Regions from separate parts of the Lactiplantibacillus sp. DA1 genome, predicted to be linked through region 3. Evidence: predicted binding sites of a transcription regulator. Region 3 holds the regulator's gene; each other region holds the start of a gene.
What was found. The regulator CtsR, encoded in region 3, represses protease genes until heat stress. The targets are predictions, from matches to a motif close to TTGGTCAAAAAAGGTCAAANA.

Region 1 (4,752 bases), on a different contig from region 3:
AAGTCAACTTCCTTAGCAAATTGGTCAGCTAAAATAGCTGCCGCTGGAATTTCGATCATGATACCAAGCTTGATATCATCAGCAACTGGCGTACCAGCTGCAACCAACTTAGCCTTTTCTTCTTCAAAAATGGCCTTAGCTTTACGGAATTCATCAAGCGTGGCAATCATTGGGAACATGATCCGTAATTGACCGTAATGTGACGCCCGTAATAACGCCCGTAACTGGGTCCGGAAAATGTCATCGCGATCAAGGGAAATCCGAATAGCCCGGTAACCTAAGAATGGGTTCATTTCATCAGGTAATGGCAAGTATGGTAATTCCTTGTCACCACCGATATCCATAGTCCGAACGATAACCGGTTTGCCGTTCATCCCTTCGACAACCTTCTTGTAAGCTTCAAATTGGGTATCTTCGTCAGGTAATTCTGAACTATTCATGTACAAGAATTCTGACCGGAACAACCCAATGGCTTCAGAGCCAGCATCCAAAACGCCGTCCATATCGTCCGGTGTCCCGATGTTAGAAGCTAATTCAAAGTGCTTGCCATCCTTAGAAACGGTGGCTTCGTTTTTCAACTTCGCCCATTCGGCCTTTTGCGCAACAAAGTCTTTAGCCTTTTGTTGGTAATCGGCAACTTCAGTATCCGTTGGCGCAACTAAAGCGTCACCATTGATACCATCCAAGACAACCGTGTCGCCTTCTTTGATATCAGTCGTAGCAGATTCAGAACCAACGACCGCTGGAATTTCAAGCGTCCGTGACATGATAGCCGAATGACTAGTCCGACCACCAATGTCAGTAATGAAGCCCTTAACATACTTACGATCAAGTTGAGCCGTATCACTAGGTGTTAAATCGTGGGCAACCACGATTACTTCGGAGTCGATTAAAGCTGGACTTGGTAAGGTTACCCCTAACAAATGGCTTAAGACCCGCTTCGTCACGTCGCGAATATCACCAGCTCGTTCTTGCATATATGCATTGTCCGTCATTGCTTCGAACATTGAAATGAAAGTATCGGTAACTTCCTTCAACGCTTCTTCAGCATTGACTTTATCATCCTTAATCTTACCTTCAATTTGCCCAAGCATTTCTGGGTCAGACAAAATGGTGATATGAGCTTCAAAAACTTCCGCTTCTTCTTCACCCAAGTTTTCAACCGCTTTGTCTTTAATGACCTTTAGTTCAGCCTTGGAAGCATCGAAAGCGTCATGTAACCGTGCAACTTCGGCATCCGTATCAGAAACCGTTGTTTTTTCGAATGATAAATCTGGATCAACTAGCATATAGGCCTTAGCAATTGCAATACCATCACTGGCCGCAATTCCTTTTAGTACCTTTTCAGCCATTATTCAGATAATCCTTCTTTCTTCATCGTATCAGTTAAAGCTGCGATGGCGTCGGCTTCGTCGGCACCTTCAGCAGAAATGGTAACGTCAGCATCTTTACCAACACCGAGTGACATAACGCCCATGATGGACTTTAAGTTAACGGACTTGTCTTGGTATTGCAACGTAATTTCTGAGTTGAACTTACTTGCTGATTGTACCAATAAAGTTGCGGGACGTGCGTGGATACCAGTGTCTGCGATTACGTGAAATTCTTTCTTTTCCATAACTATTCGATCTCCTTCAAGATAAATAAATTTAAAATTGGTTCCGAGTCCATTCGAGTTGCCGCCAACACGTATGCTCAAGAGCCCTTAATAATGATGATAGCAATTATCCAATTAAAATACAAGCCCTTTCATTCAAGCTAGGCCTATTAATTGGTTGTCTTACCATCCTTCTCGAAATGGTAAACGATACGGCCATCTAAGTCCGCCATACCAATGACTCGTTTCCGATACTCATATTTCATATAAGCATCGTGAAAAGTCATAAATTCATCCGGCGTCACGGTAAAACTTTCGCGTTCGCCATGACGTAACGCTTCCATTAATTGGGTATAATCCGTTGCCAAACAATTACCGCCTCCTCAAAGTTAGGTTGACACATTGCTGCATCACAATCAATGCCGTTGGTTAAGGCCCTCCGCCGCTCACTGACAGTTGGTGACTGCCAATGAAAGGCCATTCCTAACAAACATCAAAACTGGTCAGGCTCGATGCATGCAAAAAAACCGCTTTGTACTATAATATAGACAGACAGTTGCACACATAACTTATCCTAGCCAGATAATTAATATACAACGAATCCGGTTACATGACAAGCTATGAGTTGCAACTATCCAGACTCTTCAGAAATATTTGAATCAATTAGTCGTTGCGAATTAATTAGGCCGCACGTCCAGTTTTGACCCTGAGGCTTTTCACTTGCAACAGTCCATAAATTCGCTATACTAATAGTCAAAGGTCAACAAAGGTCAAAGAGCCGATGAACCTTTAACTATGATCCTAATCGATTTAGTTATATTTCTGATGCGAAAGGTGTGTGACAGCATAATGCTTTGTGACAATTGCCATAAGAACGAAGCGACGATTCATTTATATACGAGCGTCAACGGTCAGCGGCGACAAATCAACCTTTGTCAAAATTGCTATCAACTGCTAAAGAATCAGGAACAGCAACCAAATAACGGAGTTGGAGGTGCTGATATGGCACAAGATCCATTCGGTTTTGGTGGTCTTGACGACATTTTCCGTGCAATGCAGGGCGGCGTTGATTCTAACGCGTACCGGCAACAACAGACCCCACCGACCCAGCCAGCTGGTCCTAATGGCGGTAACCGTCGTGGCAATAACAACGGCGGTGGCCTCCTTGGCCAATACGGTTTCAACTTAACTGCGCAAGCTAAACAGGGCAAAATTGATCCAGTGATTGGTCGCGATAACGAAATCAATCGTGTTATCGAGATCTTAAATCGCCGGACCAAGAATAACCCCGTTTTGATTGGTGAAGCTGGGGTTGGTAAAACGGCGGTCGTAGAAGGTTTAGCACAGAAGATCGTTTCTGGTCAAGTTCCACAAAAACTGTTAGATAAAGAAATTATTCGTTTGGACGTGGCTTCGCTTGTTCAAGGGACTGGTATTCGGGGTCAATTTGAACAACGAATGCAGCAATTAATGAAGGAAGTTCAAAGTAATCCGAACATTATCCTCTTCATTGACGAAATCCATGAAATCATGGGGGCCGGCAATGCTGAAGGTGGTATGGATGCTGGTAACGTCTTGAAGCCCGCCCTTGCTCGTGGTGATTTCCAATTAGTTGGAGCCACGACATTAAATGAATACCGGGACATCGAAAAGGATGCCGCCCTCGCCCGCCGGTTCCAACCGGTCACGGTTAACGAACCAAGTGTCGAAGAATCCATCAAGATTCTAGAAGGGATTCAAAAGAAGTATGAAGACTATCATCACGTTAAGTATGATCAAGATGCTATTGTAGCGGCAGTTAAGTTATCAAACCGTTACATTCAAGATCGTTTCTTACCTGACAAGGCCATCGACTTACTCGATGAAGCCGGTTCACGTAAGAATTTGACGTTGAAGACGGTCGATCCAAAGACGATCCAAGAAAAGATCGACGAGGCCGAAAAGCAGAAACAGGACGCCTTGAAGAAGGAAGACTACGAAAAAGCGGCCTACTATCGTGATCAAGTGGCTAAGTTAGAAAAAGCTAAGCCTGATGAAAGTGCCGGCCAGCCTAATAACGACACTGCCACTGTAACAGTCAAGGACATGGAACAAATCGTCGAAGAAAAGACGAGTATTCCTGTTGGTGACTTACAAGCTAAGGAACAGGCCCAAATGAAGACCTTAGCACCCGATCTTAAGAGTACGGTTATCGGCCAAGACCAAGCTGTTGAAGCCGTTGCCCGGGCCATCCGGCGTAATCGGATTGGTCTCAATGGGACGGGACGGCCAATCGGTTCCTTTATGTTTGTCGGCCCAACCGGGGTTGGTAAAACTGAATTAGCTAAGCAACTGGCTAAAGAACTGTTTGGTTCACAAGATGCCATGATTCGGTTTGATATGAGTGAGTACATGGAGCCTCATTCAGTGGCTAAGTTGATTGGTTCACCGCCTGGCTATGTTGGTTACGAAGAGGCCGGTCAGTTAACTGAACAAGTTCGGCGCCATCCTTATAGCTTGGTCTTACTAGACGAAGTTGAAAAGGCTCATCCAGATGTCATGCACATGTTCTTGCAAATCCTCGATGATGGTCGGTTGACCGACTCACAAGGCCGGACAGTCAGCTTCAAGGATACGATTATCATCATGACTTCCAACGCCGGAACTGGCGACAGTGAGGCTAACGTTGGCTTTGGCGCTGCTGCTGAAGGTAAGACTCACGACATCACTAGCCGGTTGACAGATTACTTCAAACCAGAATTCTTAAACCGGTTTGATGACATCATCCAGTTCAACGCGCTATCCAAGAAAAACTTGATGAAGATTGTTGGCTTGATGATTGAAGATGTCAACGGCATGTTAGCTAACCAAGGCTTACATGTTCACGTGACGGAACCCGTTGAGGAAAAGCTGGTTGAACTAGGTTACAACCCACAAATGGGCGCTCGGCCACTTCGGCGCGTTATCCAGGAACAAATCGAAGATCGCATCGCCGACTTCTATTTGGACCATGGCGACGTTAAGAATATGGTCGCAAAAGTTGAAGACGGTAAGATTGTTTTAGCGGCTGAGACTAAGACTGATTAAAATTGTAAAAAGGAGCTAATGATGTAAATCTCATTTACGTCACTAGCTCTTTTTTTATTTCAATTTTCAAAACGGTGTTAGCAACATGA
Region 2 (4,752 bases), on a different contig from region 3:
CCGCGAACGTAATACGGCATCTGAAACCGCATTGACCGCTGCGTCCTGACCAACGACCCGTTCATGTAAATGGTCTGCCAAGTGTAATAATTTCTCTCGTTCACCGGCAACCAGCTTGGCTACTGGAATACCCGTCATCCGGGAAACCACATTGGCAATCTGATCTGGCGTAACCGACTCTTCAACGAGCCAGTCTTCATGATGATCATTAGCTTCCATGGCGGTTAGTTCTTGTTCCAACTTAGGAATCGTCCCGTGTTGCAACTTAGCCGCTTGTTCCAGATCATAATTATTTTCAGCATTTTCCAAGTCATGTTTAGCTTTATCTAACGCAGACTTTTTATCACTCAATGCTTGCAGACTCTTCTTTTCACTATCCCAACGTTCGGCCAATGCCCGCTGTTTTTCCTTCGCACTGGCCAATTCTTTTTGCACATCAGCCAAACGTTTAACGGAAGCATCATCGGTTTCTTTCTTGAGTGCCGCTTCTTCGACTTCTAAGCGCATTAATTGCCGATTAACTTGATCTAGTTCGGTCGGATTAGAATTCATTTCGACCCGGATTTCTGCAGACGCTTCATCGACTAAGTCCAACGCCTTATCAGGTAAATACCGATCCGTAATGTAACGATCAGACAACTTCGCGGCGGCTACTAAGGCATTGTCGTGAATCCGAACGCCATGATGAATTTCAAAGCGTTCTTTTAAGCCCCGTAAAATACTAATTGTATCTTCAACACTGGGTTCAGCAACTAACACTTTTTGGAAACGCCGTTCTAACGCCTTATCTTTTTCCATGTACTGGCGATATTCGTCCAATGTCGTAGCCCCAATCAAATGAAGTTCACCACGTGCCAACATTGGCTTTAATAAATTACCGGCGTCCATACTACCTTCCGTCTTACCGGCACCAACGATATTATGAATTTCATCAATGAACATGATGATTTGCCCATCACTCTTCTTGATTTCCTTCAATACCGCTTTGAGTCGTTCTTCAAATTCACCACGATATTTTGCTCCGGCAATTAAGGATCCCATATCTAGCGAAAATAACGTCTTATCCTTCAAGTTCTCCGGCACATCGCCACGAACGATCCGTTGGGCCAAGCCTTCAACAATCGCCGTCTTACCAACACCCGGTTCCCCAATTAGAACAGGGTTATTCTTGGTTTTCCGTGACAAAATTCGAATCACGTCCAAAATTTCTTCATCCCGACCAATGACCGGGTCCTGATTACCTTGCCGTGCCTGCTTAACTAAATCGACCCCGTATTTTTCTAAGGCCTGATATTGATCTTCTTGGTTGCGAGAGGTTACCCGTTGACCACCCCGAATACGATCAACGGCATTCTTAACTTGTCCAGCTGTAATCCCTTGCTGCTGCAAGTATTTGGTCAACTGATCCCCGGTCTGGTCCATCAACGCTAGGGCTAAGGTATCCGTTGCGAGATACTCGTCACCTAACGATTTACGCTTAGCATCGGCAGCCTGCATCAGCGTAGCTAGACTACTGCTCATACTGCCACCATACTGAACGTTACCACCGCTAACAACGGCAATGTCATCCAGCTCACGGTCGAGTTCTGTTTGTAATTGGTCTAAATCAGCGCCGGCCTCACTAAAGATCTGCCGAACCAGTTCCCCCGGCTGCGTTAAAAATTTAAATAGATGGGGCACCCCAATTTCTTGATGGCGCCGTGTTTGTGCGATTTGTTGTGCCTGTTGTAAGGCTTGTTGTAAACTTTCTGTAAATTGTTCTGGATTCATATTTACGTACCTCCTCAAAAACGGTAGCAAAAAGGCAGCCGTCATAGCTGCCAATTTTCGTTTGACCTTTATTGACTATTAGAGTATAACCCGTAAGGTCAAACAAGGTCAAGAATTTAGTCTTGGTCATAATTATCCTGAACGATTTGTAAGACAACGTCCACGGCTTGAGCCATCACTTGTTCTGAAACGTATTCAAACCGACCGTGCATGTTCTCACCACCAGCAAACAAGTTTGGTGTCGGCAAGCCCATAAATGAGATCTTGGAGCCATCCGTCCCACCACGAACTGGATAAATGGCTGGCGTGATACCGAGCTTGAGCATGGCTTGTTTGGCCAATTCAACGACCCGCATATCTTTTTCAATGATTTCGCGCATATTGTAATACTGGTCCTTCATGTCGACCTTGATCCGGGCCACACCGTCAGCCAAATTCAGCCGATCCGCAACCGCCATAAATAACCGTTTACGTGCTTCGAACTTATCGCGGTCATGATCACGAATAATGTAAGTCATCTTAGCGCTGTCAACGGTCCCGTCTAAACTAAGCAAGAAGAAGAACCCTTCACGGTCTTCCGTGTGTTCCGGGACATCATGTGCGGGTAACGCCGATTGAAAATCAACGGCTAACTGCAAGGCGTTGACCATCTTATCCTTAGCTTCCCCTGGATGAACGTTGACGCCTGTAATCGTCACCGTCGCTTGGGCCGCGTTGAACGTTTCATACTCCAGTTCACCAAGCGGACCACCATCGACGGTGTAGGCATAATCGGCGCCAAAGGCAGGCACATTAAAGTGATCAGCCCCAGTCCCAATTTCTTCATCGGGACCAAAAGCTAAGCGAATCTTGCCATGTTTGATCTCAGGATGGGCCAACAAATATTCCGCAGCACTAATGATTTCAGCAACACCAGACTTATCATCAGCTCCAAGCAGCGTGGTTCCATCAGTTGTGATCAGCGTGTGACCAGCATAGTTCTTTAAGTTTGGGAAGACCGCCGGATCCAACACATAGTCCCCGTTGCCGAGCTTAATAACTGATTCACCGTCATAATTGTCAACAATTTGTGGATTGACATTTTCCGCGTTAAAGTCAGCCGTATCAATATGTGAAATGAAGCCAAGGGTTTTAACAGCTTTGTCACTATTCGCAGGAATCGTCGCAAAAACGTACGCACTTTGCGCATCCTGTTCAACATCGCTCAAGCCTAAATCAGTGAGCTTACTCATTAATTGCTTTAAAAAGGCCGTTTCACGTGGTGACGAAGGAATTGTCGTTGATTCCTCATCTGAACGACTATTAATTTTGACAAAGGTTAAAAAATCTGAAATTAAGTTTGGATATTTTGACAATATGATAACTTCCTTTCCTTATTAAAGTTCATGATTAACTTAGATGAAGGTAAACGGATCAGTATTCAGCTGAGACGCCACAATCTCGATTGGCCAGCCAGCTTGTACACGCCATTGATCAAACAGCTTAGTGAGCTGTGACTTACAAATACTCTCGATATGGTGGCCTGGATCAATGACCGTCAACCCGGCTGCCAGCATATCGTGACCGGTGTGATAATAGACATCCCCGGTCACGTAAGCTTGTGCACCTGCTCGCAACGCTTGGGGATAGAACTTACCACCATCGCCGCCGAGGACAGCGACACGGCTGATCCGTTGTTGAGAATCAGCGCTGACTAGTCGCAGCCCACTGACACCAAATGCTTGCTTACACTGTTCGGCAAATGCCTGCGCTGGTAACGGTGTCGGCAAATCACCGACTCGGCCCATATAATACTGATGACCGCCAGACAACAGTGGCACAACCTGGTAATCCCACGTGTCAGCGGCTAAGTCATTAATGCCCGCTACCGCAGTTGGAATCTGATCGGCTAGTAAGTCGACGCTGAACTGTTCACCCGAGTTGACAGCGTAACGATCTAGCGTGGCACCCACGGTATTCGTTAAGTATTCCTGTACCGTTTCAACTTGATCGGTCGGTACCGTTAGGGTCAGCTTAACAGCCTGTGCATGGTACCCAGGAACCAACCCCTGGACGTTTTGCAAGTCTAGGGCCGCCGCAAGCCAATCGTTCATCCCGCCCTCAGCACAGTCCAGATTCGTATGGGCCGCGTACACCAAGATGTGGTGGGCTGCAAGTTCTGCATACATTGCTTTTTGAGGATCCTGATAATCAAGATTGTTGGCCGGTCGAAACATGACGGGATGATGAGCAAAAATCATGTCAGCACCGATCGTGATGGCTTCTTGGACAACTTCCGGCCGCACATCCAGGGTAACTAACACCTTGTGGATGTCCTGATGAGGATCGCCGATTTGTAATCCGGTGGGATCATGCTCCCACTTCAACTTGAGTGGCGCAAATTTTTCAAAGCGCGCGATTAATTCACTTGCTTGCATCCGTCAAGACTCCTTCAATCAATTTAATTTTGGCATTAGCGCGCGCCAAGTGCTCCGCTGGAATCACTTTAGCCCGCTGCATTTGCGCAACCGCAGCGTTCACTCGCTGTAGTTCGCGCTGCCACTTGGCAATAAATACCGGCGACTGCTCAGTTAACAGGAACGGACCAAACAACTGCTCAGCGGCTGTATATGTGACTGCATGATCAACGCGGTCCGCACAAAGAATCTCATAAGTATGACCATCTTCTGCCAGAATTCGCTCAGCCACAATCTGAAACTGATTAGCAGCTAGCCATTCACGTACCGTTGCTTCACCAACGTTAGGCTCCAATATGAGCCGTTGAACACCTACAAGTTTTGGCGCACCTTGCTCGAGAATATGACGAATCAAAGGACCGCCCATTCCGGCAATCGTCACCGTATCAATACGATCAGTCGGCTCAATCGCAGCCAATCCGTCAGCCAACCGGGCCACCAAGACATCAGTTAAGCCTAGCTTTTGAATCTCATGGCGCGCGTTCTCAAAGGGACCTTGAACGACCTCACCGGCGATACCATAACT
Region 3 (4,752 bases):
TACGCCACGACACTTTGACTTTACACCTAAGGCGCATTGGGATATCGGTGAGGACTTAGGAATTTTGGACTTCGAACGTGGTGCGAAGGTTTCAGGCAGCCGTTTCTTGTACTATGTTGGCGATGGTGCCAAGTTGGAACGGGCCGTTTACAATTTCTTCTTAGATCAACATGAAGCTGAAGGGTATACGGAAGTATTACCGCCATACATGGTTACTGATGAATCTATGTATGGTACTGGCCAATTTCCAAAATTCAAGGAAGATGCTTTCCGAATTACAACGCAAGATTTAACGTTGATTCCAACGGCGGAAGTACCGTTAGTCAACTATTATCGTGATGAAGTCATCCCAGCCGAAAAATTACCAGTTTACTTTACGGCCTTATCACCAGCTTTCCGTGAAGAGGCGGGGAGTGCTGGCCGTGATACTAAAGGTTTGATCCGGTTACATCAATTTAATAAAGTTGAAATGGTTAAGTTTACTAAACCAGAAGATTCATGGGATGAATTGGAAAAGCTGACTAACAATGCGGAATCATTGTTGAAGAAGCTTGGGTTACCTTATCACGTGATTACGTTGACGACTGGTGACATGAGTTTTACGGCCGCAATGACCCATGATTTGGAAGTTTGGTTCCCAGAACAAGATAAATACCGGGAAATCTCAAGTTGTTCAAACTGTACTGATTTTCAAGCTCGACGTGCACACATTCAATATCGAGATGACGATGGTAAGTTACAATTCGTTCATACGTTGAACGGGAGTGGCTTAGCGGTTGGTCGGACCGTTGCTGCAATTTTGGAAAATTATCAAAATGAAGATGGAACGGTCACGATTCCTGACGTGTTAGTTCCTTATATGCACGGCAAAACCAAGATCGAAAAACAAGGTTAATTAGAATAGACCAAGCGGACTCACAGTTGTGTGAGCCCGCTTTTTGCATAATTAATGAGTATTAAAGGGGGTGTTTGTTTCAAGATGAAGGCGTAAAGGAAGGCTAAATACTGCAAATTAGTTCAATAAAGATGGTGAGAGCAGCGACACAAGTCAATGATTCTCGGTGATAAAGGGCGCTAAAACTAGACCTAATGAAATTTGTTATCCTTTTTTTGAAAATAGGGTTTGCTATTTTCGGCTACCGTGCTATAATATTTCTTGTCGGAAAAATATAACTTGTTTATCCAATAAAAAGTATATTTATCCATTTATGTTAAAAAAGTTGTTGACAAGTATTCAACATGATGATAAAGTTAAATAGTTGTCAAGGCGTACCAGTAAGAACTGTTTAGACCGGCAACAAGGCATGATTTAATATCATGCGGGTGTGGCGGAACTGGCAGACGCGCTAGATTTAGGTTCTAGTGTCTTACGACGTGGGGGTTCGAGTCCCTTCACCCGCACATGCCGACTTAGCTCAGTTGGCAGAGCATCTCACTAGTAATGAGGAGGTCGGAGGTTCGAATCCTCTAGTCGGCATTTACAATTTAATAATTTATTATGCGGAAGTAGTTCAGTGGTAGAACATCACCTTGCCATGGTGGGGGTCGCGGGTTCGAATCCCGTCTTCCGCTTTTAATTTGCCGGGGTGGCGGAATTGGCAGACGCACAGGACTTAAAATCCTGCGGTTAGTGATAACCGTACCGGTTCGATCCCGGTCCTCGGCATTTTAAATAAGCACCCATAGCGCAATTGGATAGAGTGTCTGACTACGAATCAGAAGGTTGTAGGTTCGACTCCTACTGGGTGCATTAGTATCGGGAAATAGCTCAGCTTGGTAGAGCACCTGGTTTGGGACCAGGGGGTCGCAGGTTCGAATCCTGTTTTCCCGATCGTTTAACACAGTCTTAGTTACGTACTAAGGCTTTTTATTTAATATTCTCGGGAAGTAGCTCAGCTTGGTAGAGCACTACGTTCGGGACGTAGGGGTCGCAGGTTCAAATCCTGTTTTCCCGATTACGGTTAAACCAACTAAACCAGTCAATTGACTGGCTTTTTTTATGGCCTTTTTTACCCCTGATCGTGTCTAAGCGCATTACTAGCCGCGTCCCGTTAGCAGCAATGCCTTACAAGCGGCGGTTAGTGCAGGCACCAAGCTAGAAATTAACTAGCACTTGTCTAGTGGGCCTAAGCAGTCGACTTTTGAGCTTAATGAGTGCAAATACCGGACAAATTAGTTGTTGGCGATCAGTGGTGCGTCACTATTAAGATAGCACACATGATAAGTGGCGTAACTTGACATATTTTAAATAGGTAGTTCAATGAATACGAGGATCTCATAAATTTAATCATTAGTGCGTGCTAAATGGTCCAATCAATTGAAAGCAAACGGTCAGCGTGCTATGCTGTAACAACCGTTAAGGACATACTGGTCCGCGGTTAGGGTGAAATTCTTTGCTTTTTTTTATTATCCTCGTATAATAATAGTCAATATTAGTCAAAGATAATGAAAAGGGTGAAGCACATGCAAAGTCAAAATATCTCGGATATTATTGAAAAGTATTTAAAAAGTATTTTGGCGGACTCGGAGCATGTTGAAATTCGACGGTCAGAAATTGCCGACCTTTTCAACGTGGTACCCTCACAGATTAATTATGTGATTAAAACCCGTTTTACGATCCAAAATGGTTACTTAGTAGAAAGTAAACGTGGCGGTGGTGGTTATATTCGCATTGAAAAGGTTAATTTGGTCGATGATGCTGATGTGTTAGATGCCCTCATTCAAGTGATTGGCGATTCTATCACACAACGAGATGCCTACGCAGTCGTTCAGAGCTTATATGAGGATGATGTCTTAAACCGTAGGGAAGCACAGTTGATTTTAGTGGCCATCGATCACGAGACGTTAGGATTAACTGATCGGGACTTAGAAAATAGTTTGCGGGCTCGGATAATTATCGGAATCCTGAACCACTTGCGTTACGAAAGCTAAAGAAAGCGAGGAATCGCAATGGATAACTTATTTACACCTAGTGCTAAGAGTGTGTTAGTACTGGCACAGGAACAGGCCAAATATTTTAAGCATCAGGCAGTTGGTACGGAGCATTTGTTACTAGCCTTGGCGATTGAGAAAAATGGGATTGCGAATAAGGTGTTGCAACAATATGCCGTTAGTGAAGATGACATTCGTGAAGAAATTGAACGGTTCACTGGCTATGGGACGTTAAGTAATGTTGGCAAGGAAACCTACTTGCCATATTCACCAAAGGCCAAAGAGATTTTGTCCGTTGCCGGTGATGAAGCAAAACGGCTCGGTGCTAACAAGATTGGAACTGAGCATTTATTGTTAGCGATGCTTTCTGATGAAAGTATCCTTTCCTCGCGGATCTTGATGAACTTGAATTTAGATCTTGGTCAGACGCGTAAGGTAGTCCTTCGTAAGCTAGGTGTCAGTGACGCCATGAGCAAGCGCAATACGGCCAATCGCGGTGGTAAAAAGGCTGAAGGAACCCCAACGCTGGATTCATTAGCACGGGATTTAACCCAACTAGCTAGTGAACAAGAGATGGACCCAGTGGTTGGTCGTTCTAAGGAAGTTAAACGGGTGATTCAGATTCTGTCTCGGCGGACAAAGAATAATCCGGTATTAATCGGTGAACCTGGAGTCGGTAAAACGGCGATTGCGGAAGGCCTTGCCCAAAAGATTATTGCGGGTGATGTCCCAACTGATATGGCCGATAAGCGGTTGATGATGCTCGATATGGGGTCGCTAGTGGCTGGTACTAAGTATCGGGGTGAATTTGAAGACCGTTTAAAGAAAGTAATTGACGAAATTTACAACGATGGTCACGTTATTTTATTCATCGATGAATTGCATACCTTGATTGGTGCCGGTGGTGCTGAGGGGGCAATTGATGCTTCTAACATTTTGAAGCCCGCACTTGCACGGGGCGAACTTCAGACGATTGGTGCCACGACTTTAAATGAATATCAAAAGTACATTGAATCTGATGCAGCTTTGGAACGTCGTTTTGCAACCGTGATGGTCAATGAACCAACTGAGGATGAAGCCGTTGAAATTTTAAACGGATTACGGCCACGCTATGAAGAACATCACCGGGTTACGATTACGGATGAAGCTGTTGAACAGGCAGTTAAATTATCTAGTCGTTACATCAGTGACCGGTTCTTACCTGATAAAGCGATTGATTTGATGGATGAAGCAGCGGCTAAGGTCCGAATTGATCAGATGGATCAGCCGACGAAGTTATCTAAGAATCAAGATAAGCTAGCTCAGCTACGTGAAGATAAAGAGACTGCGATCGAAGCACAGGACTTTGAACAAGCTGCTGATATTCGTAAGCGAGAAATGCAACTTAAACAGCGTCTTGATCGTATTGAAGCGGATCAGGAAGCACAAGTCACTGAAGGGACAACGCCACATTATGATTTACAAGTGACTGGTGAAGATATTGCCCAAGTGGTTGCCGAATGGACCGGCGTACCGTTAACACAGTTGCAAAAAACTGAAAGTGAACGCTTAGTCAACTTGGAAAAGATTTTACATGAACGAGTTGTTGGTCAACCAGAAGCCGTATCTGCGGTGGCTCGTGCGATTCGACGGGCTCGTAGTGGTTTGAAAGACCCAAGTCGACCGATTGGTTCCTTCATGTTCCTAGGGCCGACTGGGGTTGGTAAGACAGAACTTGCTAAAGCGTTAGCTGCAGCGATGTTTGGGTCTGAGGATAATATGATTCGGATCGACATGTCTGAATACATGGAACGTTATTCAACCAGCCGTTTGATTGGTTCG

Region 1: RXV91_RS14835 (ATP-dependent Clp protease ATP-binding subunit) is a predicted target of CtsR. The motif match lies at 2,354-2,374, and genes of this name have one in related genera.
Region 2: clpB (ATP-dependent chaperone ClpB) is a predicted target of CtsR. The motif match lies at 1,829-1,849, and genes of this name have one in related genera.

Annotation. Positions count from the first base shown of each region.
Region 1 is NZ_JAWHTQ010000011.1:10,583-15,334, forward strand. Features, by position in the region: gene ptsP (phosphoenolpyruvate--protein phosphotransferase) at 1-1,352, opposite strand, end outside; gene RXV91_RS14825 (phosphocarrier protein HPr) at 1,352-1,618, opposite strand; gene RXV91_RS14830 (hypothetical protein) at 1,768-1,965, opposite strand; gene RXV91_RS14835 (ATP-dependent Clp protease ATP-binding subunit) at 2,447-4,663, shown strand.
Region 2 is NZ_JAWHTQ010000002.1:211,599-216,350, forward strand. Features, by position in the region: gene clpB (ATP-dependent chaperone ClpB) at 1-1,770, opposite strand, end outside; gene pepT (peptidase T) at 1,887-3,125, opposite strand; gene RXV91_RS03615 (Nif3-like dinuclear metal center hexameric protein) at 3,165-4,187, opposite strand; gene RXV91_RS03620 (tRNA (adenine(22)-N(1))-methyltransferase TrmK) at 4,174-4,752, opposite strand, start outside.
Region 3 is NZ_JAWHTQ010000001.1:162,557-167,308, reverse strand. Features, by position in the region: gene serS (serine--tRNA ligase) at 1-895, shown strand, start outside; tRNA gene RXV91_RS00820 (tRNA-Leu) at 1,320-1,401, shown strand; tRNA gene RXV91_RS00815 (tRNA-Thr) at 1,405-1,477, shown strand; tRNA gene RXV91_RS00810 (tRNA-Gly) at 1,501-1,572, shown strand; tRNA gene RXV91_RS00805 (tRNA-Leu) at 1,581-1,666, shown strand; tRNA gene RXV91_RS00800 (tRNA-Arg) at 1,677-1,750, shown strand; tRNA gene RXV91_RS00795 (tRNA-Pro) at 1,758-1,831, shown strand; tRNA gene RXV91_RS00790 (tRNA-Pro) at 1,882-1,955, shown strand; gene RXV91_RS00785 (CtsR family transcriptional regulator) at 2,464-2,931, shown strand; gene RXV91_RS00780 (ATP-dependent Clp protease ATP-binding subunit) at 2,950-4,752, shown strand, end outside.